3 regions of the Tepiditoga spiralis genome follow, and region 1 is predicted to be linked to each of the others. Evidence: riboswitches for the same ligand, from Rfam matches in the RefSeq annotation. Region 1 holds a riboswitch; each other region holds the start of a gene.
What was found. Region 1 has a riboswitch for cobalamin ahead of IGS63_RS02270 (YitT family protein). Riboswitches for the same ligand answer to the same signal wherever they lie in the genome.
Positions count from the first base shown of each region.

Region 2: linked by a shared signal. The riboswitch ahead of IGS63_RS08940 (precorrin-8X methylmutase) and the one ahead of IGS63_RS02270 (YitT family protein) in region 1 are both predicted to bind cobalamin.
Region 3: linked by a shared signal. The riboswitch ahead of IGS63_RS06910 (HutD family protein) and the one ahead of IGS63_RS02270 (YitT family protein) in region 1 are both predicted to bind cobalamin.

Region 1 covers NZ_AP018712.1:504,787-515,962, forward strand. Annotated here, with positions in the region: gene IGS63_RS02235 (hypothetical protein) at 21-569, shown strand; gene IGS63_RS02240 (COG1470 family protein) at 669-2,219, shown strand; gene IGS63_RS02245 (hypothetical protein) at 2,233-3,399, shown strand; gene IGS63_RS02250 (type II secretion system protein D) at 3,396-4,868, shown strand; gene IGS63_RS02255 (response regulator transcription factor) at 4,906-5,565, shown strand; gene IGS63_RS02260 (sensor histidine kinase) at 5,540-6,859, shown strand; gene IGS63_RS02265 (M42 family metallopeptidase) at 6,849-7,880, shown strand; cobalamin riboswitch at 7,986-8,149, shown strand; gene IGS63_RS02270 (YitT family protein) at 8,198-9,055, shown strand; gene IGS63_RS02275 (winged helix-turn-helix transcriptional regulator) at 9,212-9,859, shown strand; gene IGS63_RS02280 (DegT/DnrJ/EryC1/StrS family aminotransferase) at 9,862-11,013, shown strand; gene IGS63_RS02285 (nucleotide sugar dehydrogenase) at 11,016-11,176, shown strand, end outside.
Region 2 covers NZ_AP018712.1:1,904,260-1,915,435, reverse strand. Annotated here, with positions in the region: rRNA gene IGS63_RS08950 (23S ribosomal RNA) at 1-1,889, shown strand, start outside; rRNA gene rrf (5S ribosomal RNA) at 1,920-2,034, shown strand; cobalamin riboswitch at 2,312-2,497, shown strand; gene IGS63_RS08940 (precorrin-8X methylmutase) at 2,591-3,202, shown strand; gene cbiD (cobalt-precorrin-5B (C(1))-methyltransferase CbiD) at 3,186-4,262, shown strand; gene IGS63_RS08930 (SAM-dependent methyltransferase) at 4,259-5,458, shown strand; gene IGS63_RS08925 (cobalt-precorrin-4/precorrin-4 C(11)-methyltransferase) at 5,455-6,174, shown strand; gene IGS63_RS08920 (cobalamin biosynthesis protein) at 6,171-7,148, shown strand; gene IGS63_RS08915 (precorrin-3B C(17)-methyltransferase) at 7,145-7,858, shown strand; gene IGS63_RS08910 (precorrin-6A/cobalt-precorrin-6A reductase) at 7,855-8,565, shown strand; gene IGS63_RS08905 (FecCD family ABC transporter permease) at 8,562-9,575, shown strand; gene IGS63_RS08900 (ABC transporter ATP-binding protein) at 9,572-10,333, shown strand; gene IGS63_RS08895 (ABC transporter substrate-binding protein) at 10,346-11,176, shown strand, end outside.
Region 3 covers NZ_AP018712.1:1,486,778-1,497,953, forward strand. Annotated here, with positions in the region: rRNA gene IGS63_RS06885 (23S ribosomal RNA) at 1-2,537, shown strand, start outside; rRNA gene rrf (5S ribosomal RNA) at 2,568-2,682, shown strand; gene IGS63_RS06895 (metallophosphoesterase family protein) at 2,805-3,809, opposite strand; gene IGS63_RS06900 (aldo/keto reductase) at 3,830-4,729, opposite strand; gene IGS63_RS06905 (YaiI/YqxD family protein) at 4,716-5,168, opposite strand; gene IGS63_RS06910 (HutD family protein) at 5,165-5,737, opposite strand; cobalamin riboswitch at 5,931-6,109, opposite strand; gene purN (phosphoribosylglycinamide formyltransferase) at 6,150-6,689, opposite strand; gene purM (phosphoribosylformylglycinamidine cyclo-ligase) at 6,686-7,645, opposite strand; gene purF (amidophosphoribosyltransferase) at 7,645-9,000, opposite strand; gene purL (phosphoribosylformylglycinamidine synthase subunit PurL) at 9,004-11,175, opposite strand; gene purQ (phosphoribosylformylglycinamidine synthase subunit PurQ) at 11,159-11,176, opposite strand, start outside.

The DNA of each region.
Region 1 (11,176 bases):
TAAAAGGTGAGGTGATTTTTATGAAAAAAGTACTTGTATTTTTAATGGTATTAATTGGAATTACAGTTTTATGGGCTGATAATACTCCAACATTAGTTAACAACTATGCAGAGTTTTCAAATGATGCAACAACACTTGCTGCTAAAGTTAAAGTTTTTGTTGATCAATGGTATAGTGCAACCTTTAAACCTACACAGTCTTTAACCTTTACTAGTGCAGGAAACTGGGATGGCGGAGATCATTTAGGTGAAGGTTTAGGAACATTTTCAATACAATCAAATGGTGAAGTATTAATGAAAGTAAAAATAGATCCATCTGAAACAACATCAGATATTTATTCAGCTATTTCAGCTTTAAGATTAATACATAATAATGATAAAGATAATCCTTTAACAGAAACAAATCCAAAAGAAATTGCTTTTACTCTTTCTCAAGATGATGCTTTGTCAACAAATGTTTATGATATAAGAGCAGATTTCAATATTGATAGCAAATTAAAAGCAACAGGAAATGATAATTACGTAATATTTTATGTTGTTGATTTTCAACCAAATAATAGATTACCATGATCTTCATAAAAACATGGGGCTTTTTAAGCCCCTTTTGTTTTACTATAATAAAAATATGATAAAATATAAAAGACAAAATAAATTTAAGGGGGTTTTTTAATGAAAAAATTATTAGTTTTTTTAGTAATTTTTAGCTCTATATTATCATTTAGTTTCATGGTTCAACCACTTGTTCAAAATATTGAAGCAAAACCCGGAGAAGAAGTTGAAGTACAATATGTTATGTCAAATACAACTAAAGTAAAAGAAGATATAAATTTAAATATTACTGGTGTTTTTATAAATGAAAAAAAAGATGGATGGGTATTAGATCAAAATTATTCAAGATCTGCTGCAAACTGGATAGAATATAATCCAAATATAACGCTTTTACCAAATGAAAAAACAACACAAAAATTTAAAGTTAAAGTTCCTTTTGGAACTGCAGGAAGCTACTTTGCTGCATTTAACTTTTCTTCAAATGCTCCTGTTACTTCTGGTCAAGTTGCATACAAAATGAATTTTTTAACTGTAGTACAAATATTAGTTAGTGGACAAGGAAGCAAAGAAAAGATAACTGTATCTTCTGCAACACCAACCTTAATAAAAGAAAATGGAGAATTACTTGGTATAAATTTAGACTTAGATGTAAAGAACCCTAGTGATTGGGTTTCTTCTGTTTGGGGAAGAATCGATGTTAAATCAGATCAATTAAGAAAAATATTGGCATCAATAGATATTCCAGAAGAAAATGGTACCTTTGTATCTCCTAAAAAGGGCAAATCTTTAAACTATAAAATAAATAAATTATTACCACCTGGTGATTATAAAATACAAATGGCTTTAAGTTATGGTTATCATAAATATTATTTTGGAAAAACAACTTATGAAAGTACCTTTACAGTTCCAGCTGAAATTGAAAAAAATAGAAAATCTCTATTTTTAAGTACTGATTTAAAAGAACTTTACACAAAAATAGAAAAAAGAAATTCATCTAGAGGTTTACAAGTAAATCCTAAAAATCTCACATTAAATATTTTAAATAATGATTATGTAGAAGCTATAGTTACTCCAAGAATAAATGCTACTTTCAATCCAAAAGGATCTGATAATAACTTTAATAGATTAATAAATCCAAAATTTGTTCAAATAAGACCTTTAAGAGATATAAGAGCAAGACCTTACACAGAAAGAGGTAATTCTTTAAGAATTATGGCTGATTATAGAAGAGCAAATTTAGAAAATTTAAAAGGTGAGTACTATGGAAGTCTTGAATTATCTGCAAAAGGTGAATTAAAAGATAAAACATTAACTAAAAACTTAACTGTACCAATTATAATTGACTTTGGAGATAACACATATAAATTTAATTCAAATGCCACATTTGAAGCGTCTACTTTACTTATAAATGTAGAAAATAAAGGAAATTCAAGAGTTAAATTTGATGCCTCAATATTTGTAATGAATTCAAAAACTGGAGAAAAAATAGGTGATGACATAAACTTAAAAAACTTAATTGTATATCCTAATTGTTCTTATACATTAAAACAAGATATAAATAAAATAGGTGATGCAGATAAAATAATTATAAAATACAAATATTTAGATGGATTTGATACAAATGGAAATCAATTATATTCTGAAAAAACATCTGAAATAAAAATAAAATAATGGGGTGAACTCATTGAAAAAAATTTTAATAAAAAGGCTTTTAATACTTTTAATTTTAATTATATTTTCTACCTTTAATTTTGCAAATGCAAATTTATATAGTGTTTCTTTATTTCAAGAAGATTTAAGAACAGCAATAAGTAATCTTGCTTATGATACGGGAACTACAATAATAATGGATCCTAAAATCGCTGGATTTGTAACTTTAGATGCTGTTGATAAACCATTAGAAACTTTATTGGATATGATTTTAATGCCTTTTGGTTATGCTTGGAAAAGAATTGATGATTATATATTGGTTGGAGTTCCCGATCCTTCAAGCGGAACTTCCATCCATTTAAATGATACTTATGTAATGAAAACAAGATATTTAACTCCAAAAAGTTTAATGCAACTTTTACCAAGATATTTTCAAAATTTTGTGTCATACAGTGAACAAGATAGGAATTTTGTAGTTATAAATGCTCCACCTAAAATTGCTGGAACTATTGCAAATACTATAAGAAAAATAGATATGGGAAGAGCAGAACTTTCAATAGAGGTTAAAGTTGTTCAAATAGATACAGAAGAATTCAAAAAATGGAATATATCAAAACTTGAAATAACTCAACCTTATGATAGAGGAAATGGTTATAATAATAGCCCTCATACACAACTTTCAGATAAATCTCTTGATTTTCTTGCAAATTTAAATGGAGTAGACTATGGATTAATCATAGACAAAGCAATTTCAGAAGGGCATGGAGAAGTTGTTTCAAACTCTAAAATAAATGTTATATCTGGTGAAAACAGTACATTATCTGGAAAATTAGTACAGTCAACAAATGATCAAAAGGTAGTTGGAGAGTATTCTGGTTTTGAATTAAGTCTTTCTCCATATTTAATGTCTGGAAAAAAAGTAAGATTAAATGCAACTGTATTATTAAAAGATAAAAGAAGTGTTGAAAATGATTCTTATCTTGAAAATAAGATACAATCAACTTTTGTTTTGGATCTTGAAGAAGAAGGTACAATAGCAGCTTTTAATTATTCAACAGTAGTTCAAAAAAGTATTGGAATACCATTTTTATCTGATATTCCAGGTATTGGTTCTTTATTTAAAACAAGTATAGATAAAAAAACAGATCAACAAATAATCTTCTTAGTTAAATGCTATGCATCTGGTGGTGAAATACAATGATAATAAAATTAAAAAAACAATTTATAATCTTTTTTATTTTAATATTAATTCCAATGTATATATTTTCTTCATCTAAAATAATAGATATAAATTTCTATGAAACTCCTTTAAAAGATGCAATACAAAGCATAGCAGATGGTAGTAATTCTATTATAATAATTGGCCCTGAAGTTAAGGGAAGAGTTACGCTTTCAGTAAGAGGTTTAAGTGTTGATAGTGCTTTAGAATTAATTCTTTATGGAACGACTTATGACTACAAAAAAATATCTGAAGGTATTTATGTTGTAGGAACATTAGAGGCTCAAAATAATATTTCGATGTACTTAAATCAACCTAATATAATTAAATTAAAGTACATAACAACCGAAAATATAAAAAATGTTTTATCTCAATATGGAGAACGTGTAAAGTATATAGATGGAGCAGACTTTATAGTTGTATATGGTAATGATAAAATAGCAAAAAAAATTACTGATACAATAGAAAAATTTGATAAACTCGGTAATGAATATATCTTTTTGTACAATATTTACTCATTAACTCAAAGTGCCTATCAAGCTATACAACAATTAAACTACTATGATTTTCCTGTAAAGTTTGAAAACTCATTGAATTTCTTGCAAAAAAACTTTACTCGTCTAACAAGAATAGAGCAAACTGGTTTTATAGAAACTACAAACTATGCAAAGTTTTCAATTGGTATAGATTTTAGTAAGTTAAATGGTCAAATTGCTATAGAAAATAATTTATATTCTTTAAAAACATCTATAACAACTCAAGATTCAACTGTCTTAAATTCATTTTCTTCAACTCAAAAAGTTGGAGATACTATATATGCAGCATACAATATAAATGGAGCCTTTTATTTAATTGTTTATAATTTATTACCTGAAATTCAAACATCTTTAACTAAACCAGTTGGAACTTATGCCAAAGTAAATACAGGAATTGAATATACAAATAAATTATTATATACTGCAGGCTTAAGCATAAGTGACAAATATGTACAATTTAGTTATGATTTCAATAAAGATTTTAAAATTTTATTTAAAAGTGATATTGTTTCGGGAATAAATGGTGAAATGGAAGCTTCATTAGATGAAAATTCAAAATTAAATACAAAAATTTCATTTATAGAAGAACAAAAATTTGATCCATTTTTTATGCTTGGAAAGGTATCTTTGGGAACTTCATTAACTATAAAAAATAATGAACTTTCTCCAGAACTTTCAAATCTTGGATATAATCTTGGACTTTATTGGGGATTTATGAAAGATGTTTCTATAATAAAATATATTAATTTTGGAATTGGTTTTGATTTAAATTATGATTTTAATAAATTTAATATACTTCCTGAATTTTTAGTAAAAAACAAACTCAGTTTTGATAAAACTTTAATGTATTTAAACTTCAAAATAAATAAAAATCTTAATTATGACATCAATGGTTATGTGAGTTTTGAATTCTAAGACGGCTTCTGCCGTCTTTTTTTGAAAGGAGTAATATATGTATAATATTTTAATAGTAGAAGATGATGCGTCTATTGCAAGGTTACTTGAATTAGAGTTACAACATGAAGGTTATAAAACATTAATTGCAAAAGATGGTGAAGAAGCTGTTGAGTTTTATGGAAATTTTAAGCCTGACGTGATATTATTAGACGTAATGCTTCCAATAAGGAATGGCTTCGAAATTGCAGAAATAATAAGAAATTATGATAAAGATGTTGGAATAATAATGTTAACTGCAAAAGGCGAGTTAGAAGATAAGGTAAATGGTTTAAAAAATGCAGATGATTATATAGTAAAACCTTTTGAAGTTGAAGAAGTTTTTGCAAGAATAGAATCTTTATTAAGACGCCTTGGAAAAACAAAAAATAGTATAAAAGCTGGAGATATAGAATTATTTCCAGAAAGAATGCAAGTTTTTATAAAAGGCAAAGAACTTCATTTAAGTTTAACTGAATTCAATATTTTAAAAACATTATTATTGAATAAAAATATCGTTGTTTCAAAAGAAAAAATTTTAGAAGAAGTTTGGGGATATGAAGATGAAAACCTAAATATAGTTGAGGTTTATGTTAATTATCTTAGAAAAAAACTTGGAGATTATGGAAAAAAAATAAAAACTGTGAGAGGTGTTGGATACGTTATCAGAGAAGATTAAATCTAGTGCTGTTTTAAATCAAGCAATATTTTTTACTATTATGGTTTTTATTATAATAACCATAATAACTTTTTCTATGAAAATTCTAGTATCAACAACAGCATTGCATGGATACTCAAAAGCTTTAATTAATCAAATAAATCCAAATAAAATACTAAAAAATGATGAAACTGATATATTTTCAAAATTTTTAGAAAATACAGATATAATAAAACGAAGTTTTATGGAAAATAAAATAGTAATATTGGATAACAAATTAATTAATGATCCTTACAAAATAATAGATGAAAACTTTAGAATACCTGGAACACCAGTAGCAATTAAAAAAAATGGAATATACTACATATTTGTAGGTTTACGACTATTTGACAACTCAAAGATGATAGTTGGAGGACCTTCACTTGAATTCACTGCAGTTATGGGAGCTTTTAATTATATATCAATTATAATATTAATATTTGGATTAATATTTTCAATAATAATTTCATATTTATTAGCAAAAAAATCTTTGAGTCCAACTATAAAAATTTCAAAAAAACTCTCTAAAATTAATATAGAAAATTTAGAAAGAGTTCCAGAACAAAAAACTATTGAATTTCAAGTATTAGCAAATCGATTAAACTCTATGTTAGACAGAATCGAACAAGGATATGAAATTCAAAAACAATTTGTTTCAGATGTTTCCCATGAACTAAGAACACCTTTGACAACATTAAATGGTTATATTAAAATGTTAAAGCGTTGGGGAAAAAATGATGAAAAATTATTAGAAGAATCAATAGAAAAAATTGAAACATCAACCAATTATTTAAAATCTATGATAGAAAAACTTCTAATTTTATCTAAACCAGACTTTAATCCTGAAATATCTATTTTTAATATTTCAGATGCAATTAAAGAAGTTTTAAAACTATATAACACTCAAGAAAGAAAATTTATAGAAAAAGGAACATCCTTTAATGTAGAAACATCCTTTGAATACTTAATTATAATACTTAAAACATTAATAGAAAATGCAGTAAAATATTCGGAAAAAGAAATAGAAATAATTTATGATAAAAATTCAATAATTATTAAAGATTTTGGTATTGGTATACCAGAAGATAAAGTTGAACATATATTTGAAAGATTTTATCAAGCTGATACTTCAAGAAAAGATTTTGGGCACGGATTAGGTCTTTCAATAGCAAAAAAATTATGTGAAAAATTAAATATCAAAATTGTAGCAAACTCAAAAATAAATGAAGGAAGTTCATTTAAACTTATGTTTGGAGGAAAAAATAGTGAAAATTGATATGGAATATACCTTAAACTATTTAAAAGAAATAATGAAAGTACATAGTCCATCTGGAGATACAGAAAAAGGCATAAAAAATGTAGAAGAAGAGTTTGATAAACTTAAAATATCTCATAAAAGAACTAAAAAAGGGGCTATTATAGCAACAATAAAAGGAAAAGATGATGAACATCATAAAACTATATCAGCTCATATAGATACACTTGGAGCCATGGTTAAAGAAATAAAAAATAACGGAAGATTAAAAATGGCGCAAATAGGAGGTTTTTCTTGGACTTCTGTTGAAGGAGAAAATGTTATAGTAAAAACATTAAATGGAGAAGAATATACAGGAACAATTTTATTTGATAAACAATCTGTACATATACATGGAATGATTCCTCGTGAAACAATTAGATCTGATGAAAATATGGAAATAAGATTAGATGAAGACGTAAAAAATAAAGATGACGTTTTAAAATTAGGAATTAATGTTGGAGACTTTGTTTACTGCGAAACAAGAACTACTATTACAAAAAATGGTTATATAAAATCAAGATATTTAGATGATAAAGCCGCCGTTGCAATAATTATGGGCATTTGTAAGTATATTAAGGATAATAATATAGAACCAAAATATACAACTCACTTTTTTATAAGTAATTATGAAGAAGTTGGTCATGGAATATCTGCTATTCCAGAAAAAACTGATGAATTTATTGCAATAGACATAGGAACGGTTGGACTCGGTCAAAACTCTGATGAATTTTCTGTTTGTATTTCAGCAAGAGATACATCGGGACCTTATGACTTTTCATTTAGAAAAAAATTACAAAAAATATGTGAAAAAAACAATATACAATATAAAGTAGACATGTATAATAGATATGGTTCTGATGCAAGCAAACTAGTTCATCAAGGTGTTGATGTAAATTATGCACTCCTTGGGCCTGGTGTAGATGCTACACATCATTATGAAAGAACTCATATAAAATCTTTAGATAATACTGCTAAACTCTTATTAAACTATATCGTTTAATTTAAATTAGAAGGTTTACACGTAATATAATCTTAGCAAATTAAAAATTATATAAATTTTAAAATAATTCATCTCATTTTATTACATGTATATATTACAAATAAATAATAAATTTAGAATTAAGGCATTTAGGAATTTGGTGAAAATCCAAAACGGTCCAGCCACCGTAACTGAGAACGAACACTACAAAATACCACTGAGAAATCGGGAAGGTGTAGTTAGTAGAATGATACAGAAGTCGGGAGACCTGTCTTAATTCAATTTTTATCTCAATTTCTTGGTTTGAATTGAGAAAAATTTTTATATGGAGGTATATTATGAAAAAAATTATTTTTAAAGAGTATTTTTTTGCAACTATTGGAGCTTTATTAACTGCATTTGGACTTGCTGTATTCTTAATGCCACATGATATAGCTTGTGGTGGAGCAAATGGTCTTGCAATTGTTTTAAACAGTGTAATTCATGTTCCAGTTGGTATATTGATGTATGGTGTCAATATTATTCTATTTATCCTTTCATTTATTTTTATAGGAAAAGAGTTTGGAGCAAAAAGTATATATTGTACTTTTATTCTTAACTTTTTTGTTGATATGTTTGATAGAATACTCCCTATACCAAAATACACTGGAAATGATATGTTTTTAGCTGTATTTTTTGGAGTTGTTATATCTGCTGCAGGTATGGCAATTACTTTTTCACAAAATGCATCAACAGGTGGAACTGACATAATTGCTAAAATATTTAATAAATATTTTGGACTTTCACTTGGTATAGGTCTTTTAATGTCTGATTTAATTATAGGTCTTCTTGCAGGAATTGCATATGATCCAACAGTTGGAATGTATTCTATTGTATCAGTTATTATAAATGGCTTAACAGTTGATTTCATTATTAGAGGAATAACAACAGATGTTACAATGATGATAATATCTGAAAAGAAAAAAGAAATATTAGAATATATCTTAAAAGATTTAGATAGAGGTGCATCACTTATAAACGCTGAAGGAGCTTATTCTGGACAAAAAAAACAATTTATATATGTAGCTTTAAGTAGAAGAGAAAAAAATGAAATGATACATAAAATTCAATCGATTGATCCAGATGCTTTCATAACTGTACAACCAATTTCTACGGTAATTGGATATGGTTTTAAAAACTTCAAACAAGTAATATAATTTTTTAATTTTTATCTTATACGACAAAAATATGCAAATTTGATAAATCAATTTGCATATTTTTTTATACTAAAAATTATTAAAAAATAGTAATAGTTGACAAAAAATTAAAAAAATGATATCATTCACTTAGTGAATGAATAATCGAGGTGTAATATGTTTAAATTTGAAGAATATTCTTTTTTTAATCCATCACCAAACTTTAGAGAAATGGTTCTTTTACAAATAATATCAAAGGATTCTAATGTATCTCAAGAAATACTTGCAAAAAATGCTGGAATAGCGCCGTCAATGGTAAATAGATACTTAAAAGAGTTTGAAGAAAAAAAGTACATAAACAAAGTTGGAAAAACGAGAAGAAGTATGCAGTATAAATTGACTGAAGATGGAATAAAGAGATTACAGTTTTTAATAGTTTCTTATACCAGCGAAGTATCGAAGATGTATGCAGAAACAAAAATATCTTTTGATGGTGTTTTATATCAAATAAAAAATAAATCTTTAAAGAACATATATTTATACGGTGCAGGTGTTGTTGGAGGAATACTTTTAAAAGTTTTAAATAGTGAAAACATAGAAATAAAAGGCTTTATAGATGAATCACCATTAAAAATAGGAGAAAAACTTTACAATATAAAAATTTTTTCTCCAGAATCAATGAAAAATAAAAATTATGATGCAATTATAATAGCTTCATTTAGACATTATGAAGAAATATTGAAAAAAGCAAAAAACTTTGGATTAAAAAATATACAAATTTTTAAAATAGACAATGAAGGAAAGGTTTCATTGAAGGAGGCTTAAATATGAAAGTACCACTTTTTGATATGACAAGGCAGTATGAAAAAATAAGAACTGAAGTTTTAAATACAATTGATGAGATTTTTAAAAGCGGAAAGGTTGTTCTTGGAAAACATGTAAAAAATTTAGAAGAAAATATAGAAAAATATATGAATGTTAAAAATGCAATTGGTGTTGCAAATGGTTCAGATGCACTTGTTATTGCTGTAAAAGCTTTAAATTTAAATCCTGGTGATTATGTAATAACAACACCTTACACATTTTTTGCAACTGCAAGTTGTATAGTTAGAAATGGATTAACTCCAATCTTTGTGGATATAGAAGAAAAATATTATAACATAGATTTAAATGAAGTAGAAAGAATTTTAAAAACACATCCACAAAAAGAAAAAATAAAGGCAATAATACCTGTTCATTTATTTGGAAAAACAGTTGATATGAAGAAGTTATTAGAACTCAAAGAAAAGTATAATTTAAAAGTAATAGAAGATACTGCACAAGCAATAGGAGCTGTTTGGTACGATGGAGACAAAAAGATATATGCAGGAACTGCAAGTGAGTTTGGAACTATATCATTTTTTCCAACAAAAAATCTTGGTGGATATGGTGATGGTGGAATGATTGTATCAAACAATGACGAACTCTCTCAAAAAGCAAAGTATTTGAGAGTTCACGGAGCATCAAAAAAGTACTATCATGATGAAGTTGGATTTAATTCAAGACTTGATGAAGTACAAGCAGCTATACTTGACATAAAATTAAAACAGTTAGATGAATACATAGAAAAAAGAATAAATGTAGCAAAAATATACAAAAAGCTATTTACAGAAAATGGACTAAATGAATACATAGAGTATCCAGAAGTATTTAAAGATAGAACGCACGTTTATCATCAATATGTTATAACTTTAAAGAGTGGAAATAGAGATGAACTATTTAAACATTTAAAAGAAAACGAAATTGGAACTTCAATATATTATCCAAAAGGACTTCATCTTCAAAAATGTTTTGAAGATCTCGGATATAAAGAAGGAGATTTTCCTATTACAGAAAAAGCGTGTAAAACAACAATAGCTCTTCCAATATTTCCAGAATTAACAGAAAAAGAGCAAGAACATGTTGTAAAAACAATAAAAAATTATTTTAAGGGGGAATAAAAGTGGCATTAATAGATAAAATAAATGATAAAACAGCAAAACTTGGAGTAATAGGTCTTGGATATGTTGGACTACCTCTTGCAGTAGAAAAAGCAAAGGCTGGATACAATGTAATTGGATTTGATGTTCAAGAAAGTAAAGTTAAGATGGTAAATGAAGGTAT
Region 2 (11,176 bases), 1.1 Mb from region 1:
CTAAGGTTCCGAAGAAATGGCTAAGTGTGAAAGGTAGTGAAGTTCTGAAGACAGCCAGGAGGTTGGCTTAGAAGCAGCCACCCTTTAAAGAGTGCGTAACAGCTCACTGGTTGAAGAACAATGCGCCGAAAATGTAACGGAGCTAAAGCCATACACCGAAGCTGCGGAATTGGAGTAATCCAATTGGTAGGAGAGCATTGTGTAGTAGGGAGAAGGTAAACTGGAAGGTTTGCTGGACGAGACACAAGAGCGGATGCGGGCATGAGTAGCGAAATGAATGTGAGAATCATTCACCCCGAAAGTCTAAGGGTACCTGGGGAAGGGTCGTCCACCCAGGGTAAGTCGGAGCCTAAGGTGAACCCGAAAGGGGTAATCGATGGGAAACAGGTAAAGAGTCCTGTACCAGTATGAACGAGATATAAGGGGGGACGCAGGAGGTGAATCGCCGAGACCAAGTTGCAAGGTCTTCTAAGCAGTAAAGCCGAAGAAACGAGTAGGGAAAACCGCTTGTGGAGGAAAAGCTGTGAAGGGAAGGACGTAAGTCTAACGGGGAGGAGTCACACTGCCAAGAAAAGCCTCGTATATCGCTTGAGAGAAATACTGACCGTTCCGTAAACCGACACAGGTAGACGGGTTGAGAAAACTAAGGGGAGCGGAATAACCTCTGTTAAGGAACTAGGCAAAATAGCCCCGTAACTTCGGGAGAAGGGGTGCTCTTGATGGTGTTGCAAAATGCGATTGAGAGTCGAAGTGGAAAGTCCCAGGCGACTGTTTACCAAAAACACAGGTCTATGCGAACACAAAAAGTGGAAGTATATGGACTGACGCCTGCCCAGTGCCGGAAGGTTAAGTGGAGTGGTGAGAGCTACGAAACGAAGCCCCGGTAAACGGCGGCCGTAACTATAACGGTCCTAAGGTAGCGAAATTCCTTGTCGGGTAAGTTCCGACCTGCATGAATGGCGTAACGATCTGGGAGCTGTCTCAACAGAGGATCCGGCGAAATTACAGAGTGGGTGAAGATGCCCACAACCCGCAGTTAGACGGAAAGACCCCATGGAGTTTTACTGTAGCCTGACGTTGTAAATGGTTATAATGTGTACAGGATAGGTGGGAGGCGAAGAAGGGAGATCGCAAGGTTTTCTAGAGCCGACGTTGGGATACCACCCTCATTATAATGATTTACTAACGGTGGAATGTGAAGAGCATGAGCCGGACAGCGTTAGGTGGGCAGTTTGACTGGGGCGGTTGCCTCCTAAAGAGTAACGGAGGCGTACGAAGGTCGGCTCAGGTGGGTTGGAAATCCACCGGTGAGTGCAAGGGCAAAAGCCGGCTTGACTGCGAGACTGACAGGTCGAGCAGAATGGAAACATGGTCCTAGTGACCCGGCCGAGGCGAGTGGAAGCGCGGTCGATCAACGGATAAAAGTTACCCTGGGGATAACAGGCTAATGACGCTCGAGAGTTCATATCGACGGCGTTGTTTGGCACCTCGATGTCGGCTCATCGCATCCTGGGGCTGAAGTCGGTCCCAAGGGTTGGGCTGTTCGCCCATTAAAGCGGTACGTGAGCTGGGTTCAGAACGTCGTAAGACAGTTCGGTCCCTATCTGCTGCGGGCGTAGGAAGCTTGAGGAGGGTTGCTCTTAGTACGAGAGGACCGGAGTGAGTGTACCGCTGGTGAATCAGCTGTCAGGCAAATGGCAGGAGCTGAGTAGCTAAGTACATGACCGATAACCGCTGAAAGCATCTAAGCGGGAAACGGGCTCCAAGATAAGGCTTCCCGCTCATTTATGAGGTAAGGGTAGTTCGAGACTAGAACATAGATAGGCCACAGATGTAAGTGCAGTGATGTATTGAGTCGAGTGGTACTAATAACCCGAGGCTTTGGACAAACTTTCTTATGCACTAGTGAGTGAATAATTTGGGACGAGGATAAGGTAAGGGGAACCACCCAGAACCATTCCGAACCTGGCCGTTAAGCCTTTATCTGCCGATGGTAGTACACTTCGTGTGTGCAAGAGTAGGTTTTTGTCCCGCCACTTTTCTTTGAGTCAACCTTTTCGGTTGACTCTTTTCTTTTTTTTAAATTATAAAGTAATCATTATTTTAATTTCATATTCTATTATATATATAATATGATATTTTATTAATTTTTGATAAATTTATTAAAAATAATTAAAACTTTATTATTAAATAATTTGTTTGATTTTTAGTAAGCTCAAACAAATTCAAGAAATATAGCTTTTATTGTTTTTAATTATTATTAATTAGAATTGACAGCTAATCTTTTTTTTGTTAGAATGAATTAGAAAATTTAATATCGAACTTTTTAGGTGTCTAAATAAAATTAGACTTAAAAGAGAATTTGGTGAAAATCCAAAACGGTCCGGCCACTGTAAGCAGGGACGAAAATCATAAAATGCCACTGGTTTTATCTGGGAAGGTATGATGAGTAGGAAGATCTGTAAGTCAGGAGAACTGCCTAAATAGTAGTTGTTTTTACTTTCTCCGGGAATAGAAAGTAGGAGTTTTTTATATAAAAAATAAAAAGCATCGTTTTCTGGAGAAGACGATGCTTTTTTTTGGAGGTAATATGTTAAATCCAAAGGAAATTGAAAACAAAAGTTTTAAAATAATTGAAAATTTAATGAGGGAAAGAGGAAGTTTAAAGAATTTTTCTGGACCTAAATTGTCTGTTGTAAAACGTGTTATTCATACAACTGGTGATCCTAAAATAGGAGAAAGTTTATATTTTTCTAATAATTTTTATGAAGGTTTTAAAAAAGCTTTTAAAAAAAGAGTGATTGTTACTGATGTTAAGATGGTTGCTGCGGGAATTTCAAAAAGAATTTTTAAAGATTTAAAGGTAGAAACTTATATATCAGATAAAGATGTTTCTGAAAAGGCAAAGAGTATGAAAGTTTCAAGGTCTTATATTTCAATGGAGAAGGCTTTAAATAATAATTATAAATTATTTGCAATTGGGAATGCTCCTACTGCTTTAAGAAAATTAATTGAATACAAGGATATTGATTTTATAGTAGGAGTTCCTGTTGGATTTGTTGGAGCTGCTGAATGGAAAAATGAGTTAATAAAATCTAAAATTCCCTGTATAACTTTACCTGGAAGACAAGGTGGAAGTAATATAGCTGCAGCAATTATAAATGCATTAATGAAGGAGTTAAAGAGTGAATTGGTATATTAATGTAAATGGAAAAAAGCTAAGAAGAGGTTTTACTACTGGTACTGCAGCGACTGCTGCTTTAAAGGCTTCTGTTTTATGGCAAATAACTGGAAATATACCAAAATTTGTGGATTTACTTTTACCCAATGGTTTTAATATTAAAATAAGAATAGAAAATGGAAAAATAATTAATAATAAATACTTTTGTATGGTAAAAAAAGATTCTGGTGATGATATTGATATTACAAATAATTCAATTATATTTTCTGCATCAGTATTCAAAAAAAAAGGATATAAATTTTTTTCTGCAGGAGGAGTTGGAATAATTACAAAAGATGGTTTGAAAATAAAAAAAGGAGAACCTGCAATAAATCCCGTTCCAAGAAAAATGATGATAGATGTTTTAAAAAGTTTCAATATAAATGGTTCAGACATATATGTTGGAGTAGAAAATGGAAAAGAATTAGCAAAGCAGACTTTTAATAAAAGATTGGGAATAGTGAATGGAATTTCAATAATTGGTACTAGTGGAATGATAGAACCAATGAGTGAAGAAGCTTGGAAAAATTCTTTATTACCTCAAATGGATGTTATAAGAAAAGAATATGAAGAAATAGTATTTGTTTTAGGTGGAAGAGGAGAAAGTAATTATAAAAAAAACTTTGGTGATAAGAAAAATATAGTATTATGTGGCAATTATTTTGGTTTTTCAATAAAAGAAGCAAAAAAAAGAAAGTTCAATAAAATACATATTTCTGGAAGTTTTCAAAAAATAATAAAGTTAGCTGCTGGAAATTTTAACACAGATAGTAGAGTTAGTGGGAGTATGAATGAAATTCTTGCTTTATATACAATTATTTATATGAAAAAATATGATGAAAATATTATAAGTTCAATATTAAAGTTAAACCCTGTTTCTCAAATAATAGATTTTTATGAAAAAAATAAAATTGATTATAATGGTATATTCAAGTTAATAGTTAATGCAATAATAAAAAAGTTAAAAGAATTTCAAGATGCAGAGTATAGAGTAACTCTTTTTTATAAAACAAATGTACTACAAGATGGAGGTTATAAATGATTTATATAATAGGAACTCAAATTAATGAATATGAAAAAATGAGTGTAGAAGCTATAAATATAATAAAAAATTCTGATTTTTTTGTTGGTTTTAAACATTCTTTATCTACTGCAAGAAAAATTAATGAATTTGCAAAGTATAGAGAATTAGAAATAAGAGATTCTTTACTAAATGAAAGAATTACTGAAATGATTGAAGAGTTAAGAAAATATAAAAATTCAGTTTTATGTGTTGCAGGTAATCCTTTAATATTTAGTTATGCAAAAAAAATAATGGAAAAATTAAATAAAGATGAATATGTTATACTTCCAACTCCTTCATCAGTTATATATTTATGTGCAAAACATAAGATATGGGTAAATGATATGGTTTTGGTTAGTGGACATAATGCTGAAGATATTTTGACGCCGCAAACAGAAACAATAAAGTATTTAAATGCTGGAAAGCCTGTTGGATACTTTGTAAAAAATCTCGATGATTATTATAATTTAATGAAAAGATTAAAAAACATTAATTGTAGAGTATATGGTGGATATGAACTTGGAACTAAAAAAGAGTATTTATTTTCTTTTATTCCAAATGAATTTATTCAATTAAAAAAGGGAAGATTAATTTTATTTATAAAACCTTTAGAAAAAAATTTTTTTAATATGTTTCCAAAAAATGAGGAATTGAATGTAAAAAATATTCCAGTTTCAAGAGATTGGTCAAGGGCTTTAATAATAAATAGTATGAATTTAAAGTATGATCAAATAGTTTGGGATTTAGGAAGTGGAAGTGGTGCAACTTCAATTTGGATTTCAAGTTTGTTGGGAAATAAAGGAAGGGTTTATTCAATAGAAAAAAATATTGAAAGGTATGAAAAATTAAATGAAAATGTAAGTATTTATCCAAATATAATTACAATTAACAATTCTTATGAAAATGTTGTTGATAAAATACCAAGTCCTGATTTAATTCATTTTGGTGGTGGAATAAATTTTGAAAGCATAAAAAAAGTTATTAATTCAATAAAAAGAGGAACAAATTTTGTTGGCGCAATAACTACAATTGAAAGTTTGAATGTTTTTTCAAAAATAGATAATATAGAATACGAAATAGAAATGTATACTAAATCAAAATCTAAAAAAATTGGAGAAAAAACAACATTTATAGGAGAGCATGTATTGTATATTATAAAAGGAGTAAAAGTATGATTTATATAGTTGGAAGTGGTCCTGGTGATCCAGAATTAATAACTGTAAAAGGGATGAATTTATTAAAAAAAGCAGATGTAGTTTTGTACACAGGATCAACTGTCAGTAAAGAAGTTTTAATTTGGTGTAAAAACAATTCTTTAAAAGTAGATAGTGCATCATTAACTTTAGAAGAAATTATTGATATTTTAGTAAATAATCATAATAAAAATAAAATTATTGTTAGGTTACATTCTGGTGATCCAACAGTTTATGGAGCAATAGAAGAAGAAATAAAACTTTTATTAGAAAGAGATATAAAAGTTAAAGTTATACCAGGTGTAGGTGCTCATGTTGCTTTTGCTGCTGAACTTGGAATTGAAATGACTTTACCAGAAGTAGTACAATCAATTTTAATTACAAGACTTTCAGGAAGAACAAAAGTTCCAGAGGATTTAGATGTTTTATTGTCTCAACAACCAACTACTGCAATTTATCTCTCAAGTACAATGCAAGAAGAAGTTTTAAAATTATTAAAAAAGTATTATCCTAAAGATTCAATTTTATATGTTGGTCATAAAATAACAAGAAAAGAACAAAAAATAGAGTTTAAAAAATTATCAGAATGGGAAAAAATAGATTTTCCAAATTCATTATCTTTATTTTTAATAAGAAAAAATGGGGAAAAAAGATCTAAACTTTATGATCCAAATTTCACACATAGGGATAGAAGATGAAATATGCATTAATAACTGTTAGAAAAATTAAGAATATAAAAAATTTTTTTCCATATGCGGTATTGATTGAAGGTGAAAATTTAAAAGAAAAAATTTTAAAAGGTTTTAAATATTACAATGCAATTATTTTTATTGGAAGTATAGGGATAATTACGAGGTATTTAAAACTTATGTCAAAATCAAAACTTTTTGATCCAGCTATTGTTGTATTAGATGAAAAATTAAGGTATTGTATTCCTTTATTATCTTCACATTTTGGTGGTGCTTTAGATTTAAGTTTAAGAATAGAAAAAGAAATAAAAAGTATTTCAGTAATAACAACTGCAACAGATACACAAAATTTAATTGGAATAGATTTATTTGCAAGAAGAAATAATTTAATAGTTGATAAAAAAGAAAATATAAAGCTAATTAATTCAAAGTTATTAAATGAAAAAAAAATAAGTGTTAATCTTCCAAATTATTTTGAATTACCAAAGTATTATATAACTTCAGAAAAAGCTGATGTTTGTTATGAAAGTGGAGGTAAAATTTTAAATTTAATACCAAAAGATTTAGTTCTTGGTATTGGATTTCATAAAAATGAAAATGCAGATTATATCTATAAAAAATATTTAGAATTAATAGATGTAAAATTTAGAAATAGAATTCAAATTCTTGTTAGTCATGAAAAAAAATGGAATACTAAAGTGTTTCATGAATTTTCAAGGAAAATAAATGTAACGCATACTAAAGGATATAATAATTTTGAACTTCAGAAAGCAATAGATAAATTAAATATTGATAAGGAAAATATTGTTAAAAAGCACATGGGAATATCTGAAATATGCAGACCTGCTTGTTTTTTAGCTTCAAATAATATGGAAGAATTAATAACTATTAAAGATAAAAATATAAAATTTTCAATTTTTAGAATACAAAAATATTGGAAAAATCCTTATCTCGAAGAAGATATACCGGAGGTAATTAAATGAAGCTTTTTGTTGTTGGTATAGGGCCAGGAAAAATAGAATATATGAGTAATTATGCTATAGATGTTTTAAAAAAAGTTGATTATATTGTTGGATATACAAAATATATTGATAGAATAAAAAAATATTTTAATGAAAAAAATTTTATTCATACTGGTATGAGAAAAGAAGTAGAGAGAGTAAAGCATGCTGTTGGAAAAGTAAATGAAGGTTATAATGTAGCTATTGTTTCGAGTGGGGACTCGGGTGTTTATGGGATGGCTTCTTTGGCAATTAGTTTATGTGAGAATGTTGAAATTGTTCCAGGAATTACTGCTGCAAATTCTGCAGCAGCACTTCTTGGAGCCCCTTTAACTTTAGATTTTGCAGTGATTAGTATGAGTGATATTTTAGTTGAATGGGAAAAAATAGTAATGAGAGCAACATATTTTGCTAAAAGTGGAGTTACTACAGTTATTTATAATCCAATTAGTAAGATAAGAAAGCATCAATTAAAAAAAGTTTTTGAAATATTTAAAAAAGAAAGAAATGAGTTTTATATTGGTATTGTAAAAAATGCTTTTTTACCAAATCAACGATCATATTATATAAAATCAACTTCAAATATAGATTGGATAAATGATATAGATATGATGAGTATAGTATTTTTTTGTGATGAAAATACAATTGAAAAAAACAATAAAATATATGTTCCAAGAGGTTATAAACAGTGAGTTTTTTAGTTTTAGGTGGAACATCAACTTCAAGAGAGTTTTGTTTAAAGACAACTTTAAAAAATTATACTTTAACTTTAACTTCAAACCCTATTGTTAAGTATCCTTGTGAATTTAAAGTTTCTAAAATAAAAAACATGTTTTTTGATAAAAAAATAATTGTTGAATTTAAAAATAATGAAAAAATAAATGATATAGATATGATAATAGATTTTACACATCCACACGCTATGAATATTTCTAATCTTTTAAAAAATATACCTGAAAATTTGTTAATTAGATATCAAAGGAAGCCGATTACAAATGGAATGACATATTTTGATATGGTACATAAAATAAAAGAAAATAAGTTTAAAAAAATTTTGAGTTTATTGGGAGCAAATGGAAGTTTAAAAGTAATTGATGAATTAAATAAGATAAAGTATTTTCCTGAAATCATTATAAGATCTATAAAAAAGGTTGAAGGTTTTGAACATATTAAATTTGATCCAAACAAAATAGATAATGAATTAAATGAAATAATTAAATTTTATAAACCAGATTTAATAATATTTAAAGATTCTGGAAAAGAAGGAAAAACAGATAAGAAAATAAAATTTTGTTTAAAAAATAAAATACCATTTTTTGTTATAAAAATGCCTTTAAAAGAATATGGAAGAATTTATTATTCGTTAGAGAATATTTTAAAAGTAGTTGATAATTTATGAAAAATAAAAAATATTATTATTTCTTAAGTATTGGAATAATAATTCTAATATTAACTGTTATTTTTTATACAGGTATGGGATATATAAAAATATCCTTTTCAAAAGTTTTAAAGATAATATTAGAAACTTTATTAAGAACTTCAAAAAAAGATATGTTTTGGTACGTAATAATTCAAGTAAGGTTACCAAGAATTTTATCTTCAATAATTGCAGGTACTGCTTTAAGTTTATCTGGTGTTATTTTTCAAAGTTCATTATTAAATCCATTGGCTGATCCATATACTTTAGGAATATCTTCTGGTGCATCTTTTGGAGCTGCAATTTCTATACTTTGTGGATTTAATTTTTTTGGAATAGCAACAATACCATTTTTTGCATTTATATTTTCATTAATGACTTTATTTTTAGTAATAAGATTAGGTACATATCAAAGAAGATTGAGTTCAGTTTCATTAATTTTAAGTGGTATTATAGTTTCTGCATTTTTTTCAGCGGGGTTAAGTCTTATTAAATATTTATCAAATGAAGAAGTATCTTCAATAATATTTTGGTTAATGGGAAGTTTTTCATCAAGAACATGGGCAGAAGTATTAATATTATTTTTATTTACTTTCATTGGATTTATAATAACAATTTTATATTCAAATGAATTAAATATAATTTCTTTAGGAGAAAAAAATGCCAATTCCCTTGGAGTAAACACAAATAAAATTAGAATTTTATTATTAATTAATGCTTCTTTAATGTCATCAATAGTTGTTTCGATAAATGGAATTATAGGATTTGTAGGCTTAATTGTTCCTCATTTAATAAGAATTATAATTGGTACAGATAATAGAAAATTAATAGTTTTATCTTCAATTTGGGGAGCAATAATACTTTCAACAGCTGATAATATAACAAGAGCAATACTTCCAATTGAATTACCAATAGGTGTACTTACTTCATTAATAGGTGCTCCATTTTTTCTAATAATTTTTAGAAAAAAAATGAGGAGGAATGTTTTTTGATAAATGTAAAAAATTTAAATCTAAAAATAGAAAATAAAAAAATATTAAAAAATATAAATTTAAACATTAATAAAAAAGGATTTTATGGAATTTTAGGTCCAAATGGAAGTGGAAAGACAACTCTTTTAGATGTTTTAACAGGAATAAGAAATGATTTTAATGGAACAGTGAAGTTATTTAATAAAAGTATTTCTAATTTAACTAAAAAAGAAATTGCAAAAAAGGTATCTCTGGTTCCTCAGAGTTTTGAAATATTGTTTCCATTTTCAATTTTTGAAATAATTGAGATGGGGAGATACCCTCACAAAAATAGATTTGAAGGTTTAAAAAAGTATGATTTAAAAGTAATAGAAAAGGTTCTAAAAGATATGGATTTATTTGAAATAAAAGAACAAAATGTTATGACATTGAGTGGTGGTGAAAAGCAAAGAATTATTTTTGCAAGAGCTTTAGTTCAAGAAACAGAGTTATTATTTTTAGATGAATCAACATCAAACTTAGATCTTTACTATACACACACATTATTAAAATTAGTAAAGGAAAAAGTGAACAATAATAATTTAACAGTAATATCCGTTTTCCATGATTTTAATTTAGCAAGTATGTATTGTGATGAAATATTTTTAATGAAAGATGGTGAAATAAAGAAACATGGAATTACAAAAGATGTATTAACACCAGAAAATATCTTTGATATTTTTAAAATAAAAACTTCTATTTTAAATCATAAAAATAAAAAAATTTTAATACCAATTTAAGGAGGAATTCAAGTGAAAAAAGTATTAACATTATTTATGAGTATTTTGGTTATTAGTGTTTTTGGTTTAGAGATAATTGATGATGCCGGGTATAAAATAGTTTTTGATAAACCATTTAAAAGAATAATATCTTTATATGGTGCTCATACAGAAGTATTGTATGGTTTAGGATTAGATAAAGAAATTATAGGTGTTTCTAAACATGAATCATATCCACCAGAAGCATTAAAAAAACCTACTTTTAGTTATAGAGATGATGCTGAAAAATTTATTTCTGCAAATCCAGATTTGGTAATTTTAAGACCAGCATTTTATAAGAGATATGGAAGTTTAATAAAGAAACTAAAGGATTATGGAATTACAGTTGTTGCACTTCAACCACTTCAATATAAGGATTTATTTAATTATTGGAAAAAAATTGGAGTTTTAACTGGTAAAGAAAAAAATTCAAAAAGAATGATAGACAATTTTAAAATTGAATTAAAAAAAATACAGGATATAGTTAAAAATATTCCTAAGGCAGAAAGAAAAAATATATTTTTTGAATCTGGACATAAAAAATTTTTAACTTGTGCACCAAATTCTATGGCTGATACAGTTTTAAAAACAATAGGTGTAGGAAACATAGCAAAAGATGCTATTTTAACGGGTTCTACTGTTGCACAATATAAAAAAGAAATGATTTTAGATAAAGCGAAAAAAATAGATTTTTATATAGCTCAAAAAGGTGCTATGAATAAAATAACTCTTGATAAAATTTATAAAGAAAGTGGATTTGAAGCAATTAAAGCAATTAAAGAAAAACATGTTTATATAATAGATGAAAAGATAGTATCAAGGCCA
Region 3 (11,176 bases), 980 kb from region 1:
GACGAAAACTCGTAAACTAATCGAAGCTGATCCCAAGTAGCGTGGGACACGAGGAATCCTGCGTGAATCAGGGGAGACCACTCTCCAAGGCTAAATACTCCTGGTCGACCGATAGCGAATAGTACCGTGAGGGAAAGGTGAAAAGGACCCCGTGAGGGGAGTGAAAGAGAACCTGAAACTGTATGCCTACAGGAAACGGGAGCGGAAGTGACCGTGTGCCTTTTGATTAATGTGCCCGCGAGTTATCGTATATGGCGAGGTTAAGTCGAAAGAGACGAAGCCGAAGGGAAACCGAGTTTTAAAAGAGCGAAAGTCAAATGCGATAGACCCGAAGCCCAGTGATCTATCCATGTGCAGGTTGAAAGTTAGGTAAAACTAAGTGGAGGACCGAACCGGTAGGTAGTGAAAAATCTTCGGATGACATGTGGATAGCAGTGAAAAGCTAATCGAACTGGGTGATAGCTGGTTCTCTCCGAAACGTGTGTAGGCACGGCCTCGACAAAGAAAGTATTGGGGGTAGAGCACTGATTGACGTATGGGGGCGACCTCAGAAATCAGTCAAACTCCGAATACCAATACTGAATAGTCGGGAGACAGACTACGGGGGATAAGCTCCGTGGTCGAAAGGGAAACAGCCCAGACCGCCAGCTAAGGTTCCGAAGAAATGGCTAAGTGTGAAAGGTAGTGAAGTTCTGAAGACAGCCAGGAGGTTGGCTTAGAAGCAGCCACCCTTTAAAGAGTGCGTAACAGCTCACTGGTTGAAGAACAATGCGCCGAAAATGTAACGGAGCTAAAGCCATACACCGAAGCTGCGGAATTGGAGTAATCCAATTGGTAGGAGAGCATTGTGTAGTAGGGAGAAGGTAAACTGGAAGGTTTGCTGGACGAGACACAAGAGCGGATGCGGGCATGAGTAGCGAAATGAATGTGAGAATCATTCACCCCGAAAGTCTAAGGGTACCTGGGGAAGGGTCGTCCACCCAGGGTAAGTCGGAGCCTAAGGTGAACCCGAAAGGGGTAATCGATGGGAAACAGGTAAAGAGTCCTGTACCAGTATGAACGAGATATAAGGGGGGACGCAGGAGGTGAATCGCCGAGACCAAGTTGCAAGGTCTTCTAAGCAGTAAAGCCGAAGAAACGAGTAGGGAAAACCGCTTGTGGAGGAAAAGCTGTGAAGGGAAGGACGTAAGTCTAACGGGGAGGAGTCACACTGCCAAGAAAAGCCTCGTATATCGCTTGAGAGAAATACTGACCGTTCCGTAAACCGACACAGGTAGACGGGTTGAGAAAACTAAGGGGAGCGGAATAACCTCTGTTAAGGAACTAGGCAAAATAGCCCCGTAACTTCGGGAGAAGGGGTGCTCTTGATGGTGTTGCAAAATGCGATTGAGAGTCGAAGTGGAAAGTCCCAGGCGACTGTTTACCAAAAACACAGGTCTATGCGAACACAAAAAGTGGAAGTATATGGACTGACGCCTGCCCAGTGCCGGAAGGTTAAGTGGAGTGGTGAGAGCTACGAAACGAAGCCCCGGTAAACGGCGGCCGTAACTATAACGGTCCTAAGGTAGCGAAATTCCTTGTCGGGTAAGTTCCGACCTGCATGAATGGCGTAACGATCTGGGAGCTGTCTCAACAGAGGATCCGGCGAAATTACAGAGTGGGTGAAGATGCCCACAACCCGCAGTTAGACGGAAAGACCCCATGGAGTTTTACTGTAGCCTGACGTTGTAAATGGTTATAATGTGTACAGGATAGGTGGGAGGCGAAGAAGGGAGATCGCAAGGTTTTCTAGAGCCGACGTTGGGATACCACCCTCATTATAATGATTTACTAACGGTGGAATGTGAAGAGCATGAGCCGGACAGCGTTAGGTGGGCAGTTTGACTGGGGCGGTTGCCTCCTAAAGAGTAACGGAGGCGTACGAAGGTCGGCTCAGGTGGGTTGGAAATCCACCGGTGAGTGCAAGGGCAAAAGCCGGCTTGACTGCGAGACTGACAGGTCGAGCAGAATGGAAACATGGTCCTAGTGACCCGGCCGAGGCGAGTGGAAGCGCGGTCGATCAACGGATAAAAGTTACCCTGGGGATAACAGGCTAATGACGCTCGAGAGTTCATATCGACGGCGTTGTTTGGCACCTCGATGTCGGCTCATCGCATCCTGGGGCTGAAGTCGGTCCCAAGGGTTGGGCTGTTCGCCCATTAAAGCGGTACGTGAGCTGGGTTCAGAACGTCGTAAGACAGTTCGGTCCCTATCTGCTGCGGGCGTAGGAAGCTTGAGGAGGGTTGCTCTTAGTACGAGAGGACCGGAGTGAGTGTACCGCTGGTGAATCAGCTGTCAGGCAAATGGCAGGAGCTGAGTAGCTAAGTACATGACCGATAACCGCTGAAAGCATCTAAGCGGGAAACGGGCTCCAAGATAAGGCTTCCCGCTCATTTATGAGGTAAGGGTAGTTCGAGACTAGAACATAGATAGGCCACAGATGTAAGTGCAGTGATGTATTGAGTCGAGTGGTACTAATAACCCGAGGCTTTGGACAAACTTTCTTATGCACTAGTGAGTGAATAATTTGGGACGAGGATAAGGTAAGGGGAACCACCCAGATCCATTCCGAACCTGGCCGTTAAGCCTTTATCTGCCGATGGTAGTACACTTCGTGTGTGCAAGAGTAGGTTTTTGTCCCGCCACTTTTCTTTGAGTCAACCTTTTCGGTTGACTCTTTTCTTTTTTAAAAAAAGAAATTATTATATATTTAACAAAAAATAAAGAAGCGGCTAAGCCGCTTCTATTTTATAAAGTTTTGTATATTATTTATTATTTTTTGACTTAATATTTTTCAAATATATTATTAAAATCAAAAGTGTTGAAAGTGCAAAAATTATTGCCCAATAGTTTATTGCTATAAATGCATAAAGATATAACCATAAAAATGCACCAACTCTATCTATAAAATTAAAATCAGGTGAATTTAATTTGTGTACATCATAAGTTACATCATTGTTTTTTACTGTAACCTTTATATAATGGTAAAAATCATGATTTTTGTTACTGCCAACAAGTTCTGCACCACCACCACCTGTAACTATATAAGGTATTCCTTCAAAATTACCTTTATAATATCCATGAATATGTCCAAAAAATATTTTATCTATTTTATATGATTTTAATATACTCATTAATTTTTTTGCATTGTTTAGATTTTTCATTGAATGACCAGGTTGGTTTTCCATTTTTACTCTTGGATCAAATATTGGTACGTGCATAAATATAAAAGTATGATCAAATTTTTTTGATTCATTTAATTTTTTTATTAACCACTTCATTTGCCACAAATCAATATTTTCTTCATTTGAATTATTTAAAACAATAAAATATGAATTTTTTGTATTAAATGAATAATATAATGGTCCAAACAACATGTTATATTTATCAGTACCACCATCGGCTACATCATGATTTCCACATACTGGTAAAAAAGGTTTGTTTAAAGTTTTTATTTGTTTTATAAAAAAACTATATTTTATTGGATTTCCATCAAAAACCATATCTCCCGTATTTATTATAAATTTTATTGAATCATCATTATTTACATCTTTTATTATTTTACTGAATGTAGAGATTGAATTTTTATTGTCTCCCATAACAACAAAAGAAAAATCATCTGTTGTTGTCGAATTGTTTATTTTTTGTACACTGTTATAAATTATATTTTCATCTTGATCATTTATAAATGGATATATAATTTTAATTAATGAAACTAATGAGATTATTAATACAAAAATTATTAATAATTTTTCAGTAAATTTTTTCATTTTATTTATCACCTTTCATTTTAATATACATTATGACCTAATGAAGTTGTATAAATTTTAAACCATTGTTCTTTTGTTAATTTTATATTTAATGAATCAATTGCAATTTTTAATCTTTCTACTTTTCCACTTCCTATTATTGGTAAAATACCTGCTGGATGATTTAAAATCCAAGCATATATAACTTTGTCAATAGAATTTAAGTTTAATTCTTTTGCTACTTCATTTAATACATTATTCAATTTTTTACTTTTTTCATCATTGGGTTTAAATAATAATCCTCCAGCATTAGGAGACCATGCCATTGGATTTACCCTTTTTTTCATTAAAAAATTAATTTCATCATTTTTAAAGTTTGAAAGATTGTATGGTGATACTTCAATTTGATTTGTAATTAATGGAAAGTTTAATCTTGATTCGATCATTTTAAATTGTTGTGATGTGAAATTTGAAACACCAAAGTGTAGTACTTTTCCATCACGTTTTAATTCATTAAATGCTTCTGCAACTTTATTAGGATTCATTAAAGGATCAGGACGATGTATTAATAATAAATCTATATAGTCTGTGTTTAAGTTTTTTAATGATGTTTCTACAGATTTTATTATGTGTTCTTTACTTGTATCATAGTACTTTATGTGATTTTTTTTTGAAAGGACAATGCCACATTTTGTAATTATCTGTATTCTTCTTCTCAAATCTTTTTTATCTTTTAAAACTTCTCCAAAGATTTTTTCACAAGTATAATTTCCATATATATCAGCATGATCAAAGGTTGTTACTCCAATATCGATATCTTTTTCAATTAATTTTAAAAGTTCTTTTTTTGTATAGTTCCATGTGTTCAAACGCATCATTCCATGTACTATTTTAGATAGTATTAATCCACTGTTTGAAAGATTAATTTCATTTGTATTCATTTTTTATCCCCCTTTTTATAATTGTTAGAAAAGAATTTTTAAATTTAATATCATCTTCTTTTGTTCTTTTTGAAGGACCTTTTATATTTTTTCCACTTCTTCTACTTTTTGCCCCAAGATATCTACTCATTAAAAATGAATCAATATTAAATTCGTTAAATATAATTCCACTAAAACTAATAGGAATAGTTTTTTTTGATAATGCTAATGAAGCTAATCCATAATCATTTGTAATAACTATATCTTTTTCTTTTGATGAATTAATTAAAACTAAGTCAACAGAATCTCTACCTGGAGCTACCTTTATTATTTTAGCATAATCAATATTTATATTATGATCAGTACTTGCAAAAATTATAACTTCAATATTATATTTTTTAGCAATTTCTATTATTATATTTTTTACTGGACATGCATCACCATCGACTAAAATTCTCATACTTTAAAAACCTTTGCATATATTAAAGTTGATTGTTCATATTTTTCTATTATTATTTTTCCATCAAAGTCAGTTATTTCTAAAGTATTTTCTGAATTTAGTGTATATTTTTTGTTTTCTATATAAAAATCAAACCTTCCATTTTTTGAATAAAAAATATATGTATTTTTTTTTTCTAATTTTTTAGAAATACTTTTGTTTTTAAAAATAATTTTTTTTATATCTCCATCAAAATTTTTAGAAAGCATTAAATTAAAATCAGTTACTTTTCCAAAACTTTTTGTTTCCCAATCTCCCATAAAAGAATCTTTTTCATATTGAGATAAAATTTTTTCATAATGATTTTCATGAATTAATTTTATTTTTCCTTCTAAAATCATCAATATTCTTTTTATTTTTAATAACTTTGTAAAATTAGATTTTTCTGTTTCAACTGTAGCTGTACTAACTCTCCATAAAAAATTTCTTTTCTCATAAATTGAATTTTCTGGATAGATTTTTAATTCTGTTGTTTTTCCACCAGACCATTTGGATATTTTTAATTTATTTTTTTCAGTAAGTTTTATCATTATTACCTCCTTAATCTTATTACTATTATACATCAATAAATCCATAATTAAAAAATAAATAAACGGGAGCATTGCTCCCGTTTAACACACAACATCACACAGAGGTAAAAAAAACTCCTGAATTCAGATACTCCGAAAACAGGATTTTTTAATTAATTTAAAAAATTTGTTCACTTTCTATTCCCGGAGAAAGTAAAAACTTATTTTTTAGGCAGTTCTCCTGACTTATAGTTCTTCCTACTAATCATACCTTCCCAGAAAAATTCCAGTGGTTTTTAATGATTTTCGTCGCTATTTACAGTGGCCGGACCGTTTTGGATTTACACCAAATTTTCTTTTAAGTCTTACGACACCTAAAAAATTTTATATTAACTTTTAACTTATTCTAACAAAAAAAATCGTTATTGTCAATTCAAATATTCAATAGTTTTTTAATTATTTTTGGGTATATTTTGTGTTCTATTATGTGTATTTGAGTTTCAAGGGCATCAATGTTTTTTGTATAATCTATTTTTATTATTTCTTGTTCTATAATCTTTCCTGTATCCATACCTTCATCAACATAATGTATAGTTACCCCTGTATATTTTACTCCATAATTGTAAGCTTTTTCAATAGAATGTGTCCCTGGAAAAGCTGGTAATAATGATGGGTGTATATTTACTATTTTATTCTTATAATAATTTACTATTTCTGGAGGTAATATTTTCATGTATCCTGCTAATACTATCAAATCAAATTTTAAGTTTTTTAATTTTTCAAATAATTTTTTGTTGTATATTATTTTATTTTTTTCAGATATTATTGTATAAGGTACTTTTAATTTTTTTGCTCTTTCAATTACATAAGCATTTTTTTTATTGCATATTAAATGAGTAATATTTATATTTTCGTTTTTTAAGGCTTCAAAATTAGATCCATTTCCTGAGGCTAATACAATTATTTTTTTCATCTTATTATTTCTACTCCAATACTTCCTTTTTCAACTTTACCTAATATTATGGGATCCTCGCCCATATTTTTTAATTCATCTAAAACTATTTTTTCATTTTCTTTTGAAACGGCATAAATAATAGTAATTCCCATATTGAATGTTTTTAACATATCATCTATATTTACTCCAGCTTCTCTTATTTCATCAAATATTTCTGGTAAGTTCCAATTCATATTTATTTTGGCAGTTAATCCTTCAGGTATTATTCTAATTAAATTTCCTTCTATTCCTCCACCAGTTATGTGTGCTGCAGCATGTATATAATTTTTAATTTTTAAAGTTTGTTTTACTATTAATTTAGTTGGAGCTATTATTTTTTTAGAATATTTTAATTTTTTTTCTTCTAATAGTTTTCTTACAAGTGAAAATCCATTTGAATGTACTCCATTTGATTTTATTGCAATTAAAATATCATTTTCTTTAACTTTTTCTTTTGATAGTATTTCGTTTTTTTCTACTATTCCAACAACAAATCCATCAACGTCAACCTTTCCTTTTGAAAATATTCCAGGTAATTCTGCTGTTTCACCACCTATTAATTGACAGTCTAATTTTTTTAGTTCTTTTGAAAGTTCTTTAACAAAGTTTGATGCGTCAATTGGGTTTAATTTGCCTGTTGCATAATAGTCCATAAAAAATAATGGTTTTGCTCCCATACATACTAAATCATTTAAATTCATGGCTATTAAATCTATAGCTGCTGTATTCCATTGTTTTTCTTCTTCTAATAACATCATTTTTGTACCAACACCATCTGTAGAAGATACTAAAACTGGTTCATTATAATCTTTTAAGTATTTATATATAGGGAATGTTCCTCCATATAAGCCTTTGTTTTCTCCAAGTTCTTCGCTTATATTTTCTAACATTTTATCAGCATTATCTATATTAACTCCACTTTTTTTATAATCCATTATTTACCTCCAAAGCAAAAGAAACAATAATTTTTATATTCTGATCCAAGAATTTCTTTTACACCATTCAATGAAACATATCCAAGAGAATCGGCATGAATTTCACTTTTTATATCTTCTATATTTTTTTGTGCTATCAAATCTTTTTTATTGGGTATATCTACTCCCCAACTACATGTATCTTTTACAGCAGGACTTGCAATTCTAACATGTACTTCATTAGCACCAGCTTCTTTTAACATATCTACAATTCTTTTCATGGTAGTTCCTCTTACTATTGAATCATCTATTAATACAATTCTTTTATTTTTTATAACTTGAATTATTGGAGATAATTTTCTTCTTACTCCTATTTCTCTATTGGTTTGTCCAGGGTTTATAAAGGTTCTTCCAATATATCTGTTTTTCATTAATCCTAATTCTATTGGTATTCCAGATATCTTTGAATAACCCAATGCTCCAGAAAAACCGCTCTCCATAACTGGAACAACTATATCTGCATCAACTGGATTTTCAATTGCACATTGTTGACCGAGTCTTTCACGCATTAAATGAACATTTCTTCCAAATACATTTGAATCGGGTCTTGCAAAATAAACATGTTCAAAAAAGCAATGTTTATATTCATTTGTTTCATGTTGTATGCTTTTTACTTCATATTTTGAAATTTCAACTGCTTCTCCTGGTTTTATTTCACGAATTTTTTTATAATTGGGGTTTAAAAACTTGAAACCACAATCTTCTGATGAAATATAATGACCATATTCATCTTCATAAATAGAAAGAGGTCTATAGCCTTTTTTATCACGTATAGCTATTATTCTATCTTCAAATAAAATTAATAATGAATATGATGGTTTAATATTTTCAAATATTATTGAGGATATTTCTTCAAGAGTCCATTTGTGTGGTGGAGTTTTTAACTTACCAACCAAAATATGCAAAATTAATTCAGTATCTGAACCTGTCATAAATATTGTTCCATTTTTTTCCAACTCTCTTTTCACTTTTTCAGCATTTTCAATTTGACCATTATGAGCTATTGAAAAGTACTCATTTTTATATTTTATTAGAAAAGGCTGAGCATTGTCAGCAGAAGAACCACCTTTTGTTGAGTATCTAACATGACCTATTCCAAGTGTTCCAGTTATTTCGTTCAATACTTTATCATTGAAAACTTGTGAAACAGTTCCAGATTTTTTATATAATTCTATTTTTTTAAAATTTGAACAGGCTATTCCAGCTGCTTCTTGCCCTCTATGTTGAAGAGCAATTAATCCTTCAACAATATAAGGAGATACATTAGCTTCATTTTTTAAAAAAACACCAAAAACTCCACATTCTTCCATTAACATAACTTAATCCTCCATTATTTTTTGAAGGGTATTGTAGTAACTATCTTTTAATTCATTCAAATGTATACTGCCAAAACCAGCATTGTATCCGTATTCAAAAGGCATTACTGTACCCAATTCAGTAAATTCCATTTTCATTTCAGTAACTAATTCTTCAAAAAGATTTGTTTTTTCTGCTGGAACAGAAACGATGAATCTTGATTGATTTTCACCAAAATATTCTTCTATTGATTCTCCAATTTTACCATTAAAACCTAAGTTACCAGTAATACAAGATTCAGCAATTGCCACTGCTAATCCACCATCTGAAACATCGTGAACCATATTAACTAAGTTTTTATCTATTAAATTCAAAATAACTTTATGAAGTCCAAGTTCAAATAAAGTTCTTACTCTATCTATAGTACCTCCAATGAACCCATTCATTTTTAAATATAAACTTCCGCCAATGAATTCTTTATTCATAATTGTTTTACCAACTAAATATACTTTATCTGAAGGAAATTTAAAGTCCATAGTCATTGTTTTCTTTAAATCAGATACTTCTCCAACCATTCCTATTACAGGTGTTGGATATATTGCTTCTGTTTCTGATTCATTATAAAAACTAACATTACCTCCAGTTACAGGAGTTTCTAATTCTCTACATGCAGATCCAATTCCTTTTATAGATTGTTCAAATTGCCAACGCACAGTTGAATTTTCAGGATTTCCAAAGTTCATATTATCTGTAATTCCTAATGGTTTTGCACCAACAGCAATTAGATTTCTTGCTGCTTCATATACTATATTTCTACTTCCTTCATATGGATCTAAAAATGTATAAAGTCCATTTCCATCTATTGTAACAGCAATTCCCTTATGATTCCCTTTTATCCATAAAACAGAAGCATCAGCTTTACCAGGGGTAATTACCGTATTTGTTCCAACTTTGTAATCATATTGTTCAAAAACCCATTTTTTATTTGTTATATTTGGATGTTTTAATAAATCTAATAATATTCTTCTTGAATTTGTTGTTATTTCAGGATATTTTCTGGCTCTATGAACATAAAAATATCCAGGAACTTCACTTTTTACATACAATTGTGGTGCATTTACCAATAGTTTTATTGGAACATTACAAAGTTCTTTTTCATTCATATATAATTTCATCTTTTTTTCATAAGTTGTTTTTCCAACAATAGCAAAATCTAAAAAGTATTTTTTAGCAATTCTTTCTACTTCTGCTTCCCATCCAGGTTCTATTAAGAACAACATTCTTTCTTGAGATTCAGATAACATTATTTCCCAAGGCTGCATATTTTCTTCTCTAACAGGTACATTTTCAAGGTTTAAAATACAACCTAAGTTACCTTTATCTGCCATTTCAGATGAAGAACTTAAAAAACCAGCTGCTCCCATATCTTGACAAGCAAGTACTCCTTGTAAAGCTGCTATTTCAAGCGTTGCTTCTATTAAATTTTTTTCAGAAAATGGATCTCCAACTTGAACAGAAGATCTTTCATCTTCTCCAGAAAGTTCTTTTGAGGCAAATGAAGCACCATGTATTCCATCTCTACCTGTTTTAGAACCAACGTATGCAAATAATTTATTATGTTGAGCAGATTTTGAAGAGGTTAATTCATCTTCCTTTGCTGTTCCAACACACATTACGTTTATTAAAGGGTTTGTAGAATATGTTTCATCAAAAGATGTTTCTCCAGCTACTGTTGGAACTCCAATTGAGTTTCCATAACCACTTATTCCTGAAACTACACCTTCAAATAAATGTTTTGATTTTGGATCAGTTAATGGTCCAAATCTTAATGAATCGAGTAATGCAATTGGTCTTGCTCCCATTGCTAATACGTCTCTTACTATTCCACCAATTCCAGTAGCAGCACCTTGATAAGGTTCTACTGCACTTGGATGATTATGGCTTTCAACTTTAAACACTATTGCAGTATCATCTATTTTAACATATCCAGCATTTTCATCTTCAATAGTTATTGGTAAAGTTTTTATTAAAGTTTTTGAATGTTTATATCCACAATGTTCAGACCATTGTGCAGAAAACAAATAAACTTCGAGTTCATTTGGTTCTCTTCCAAGTCTTTCTTTTATTAATTTATATTCATATGAATTTAAGCCAAGTTGTGTAGAAAGAACTTCTGGATTAATTGTTTTTTGCATC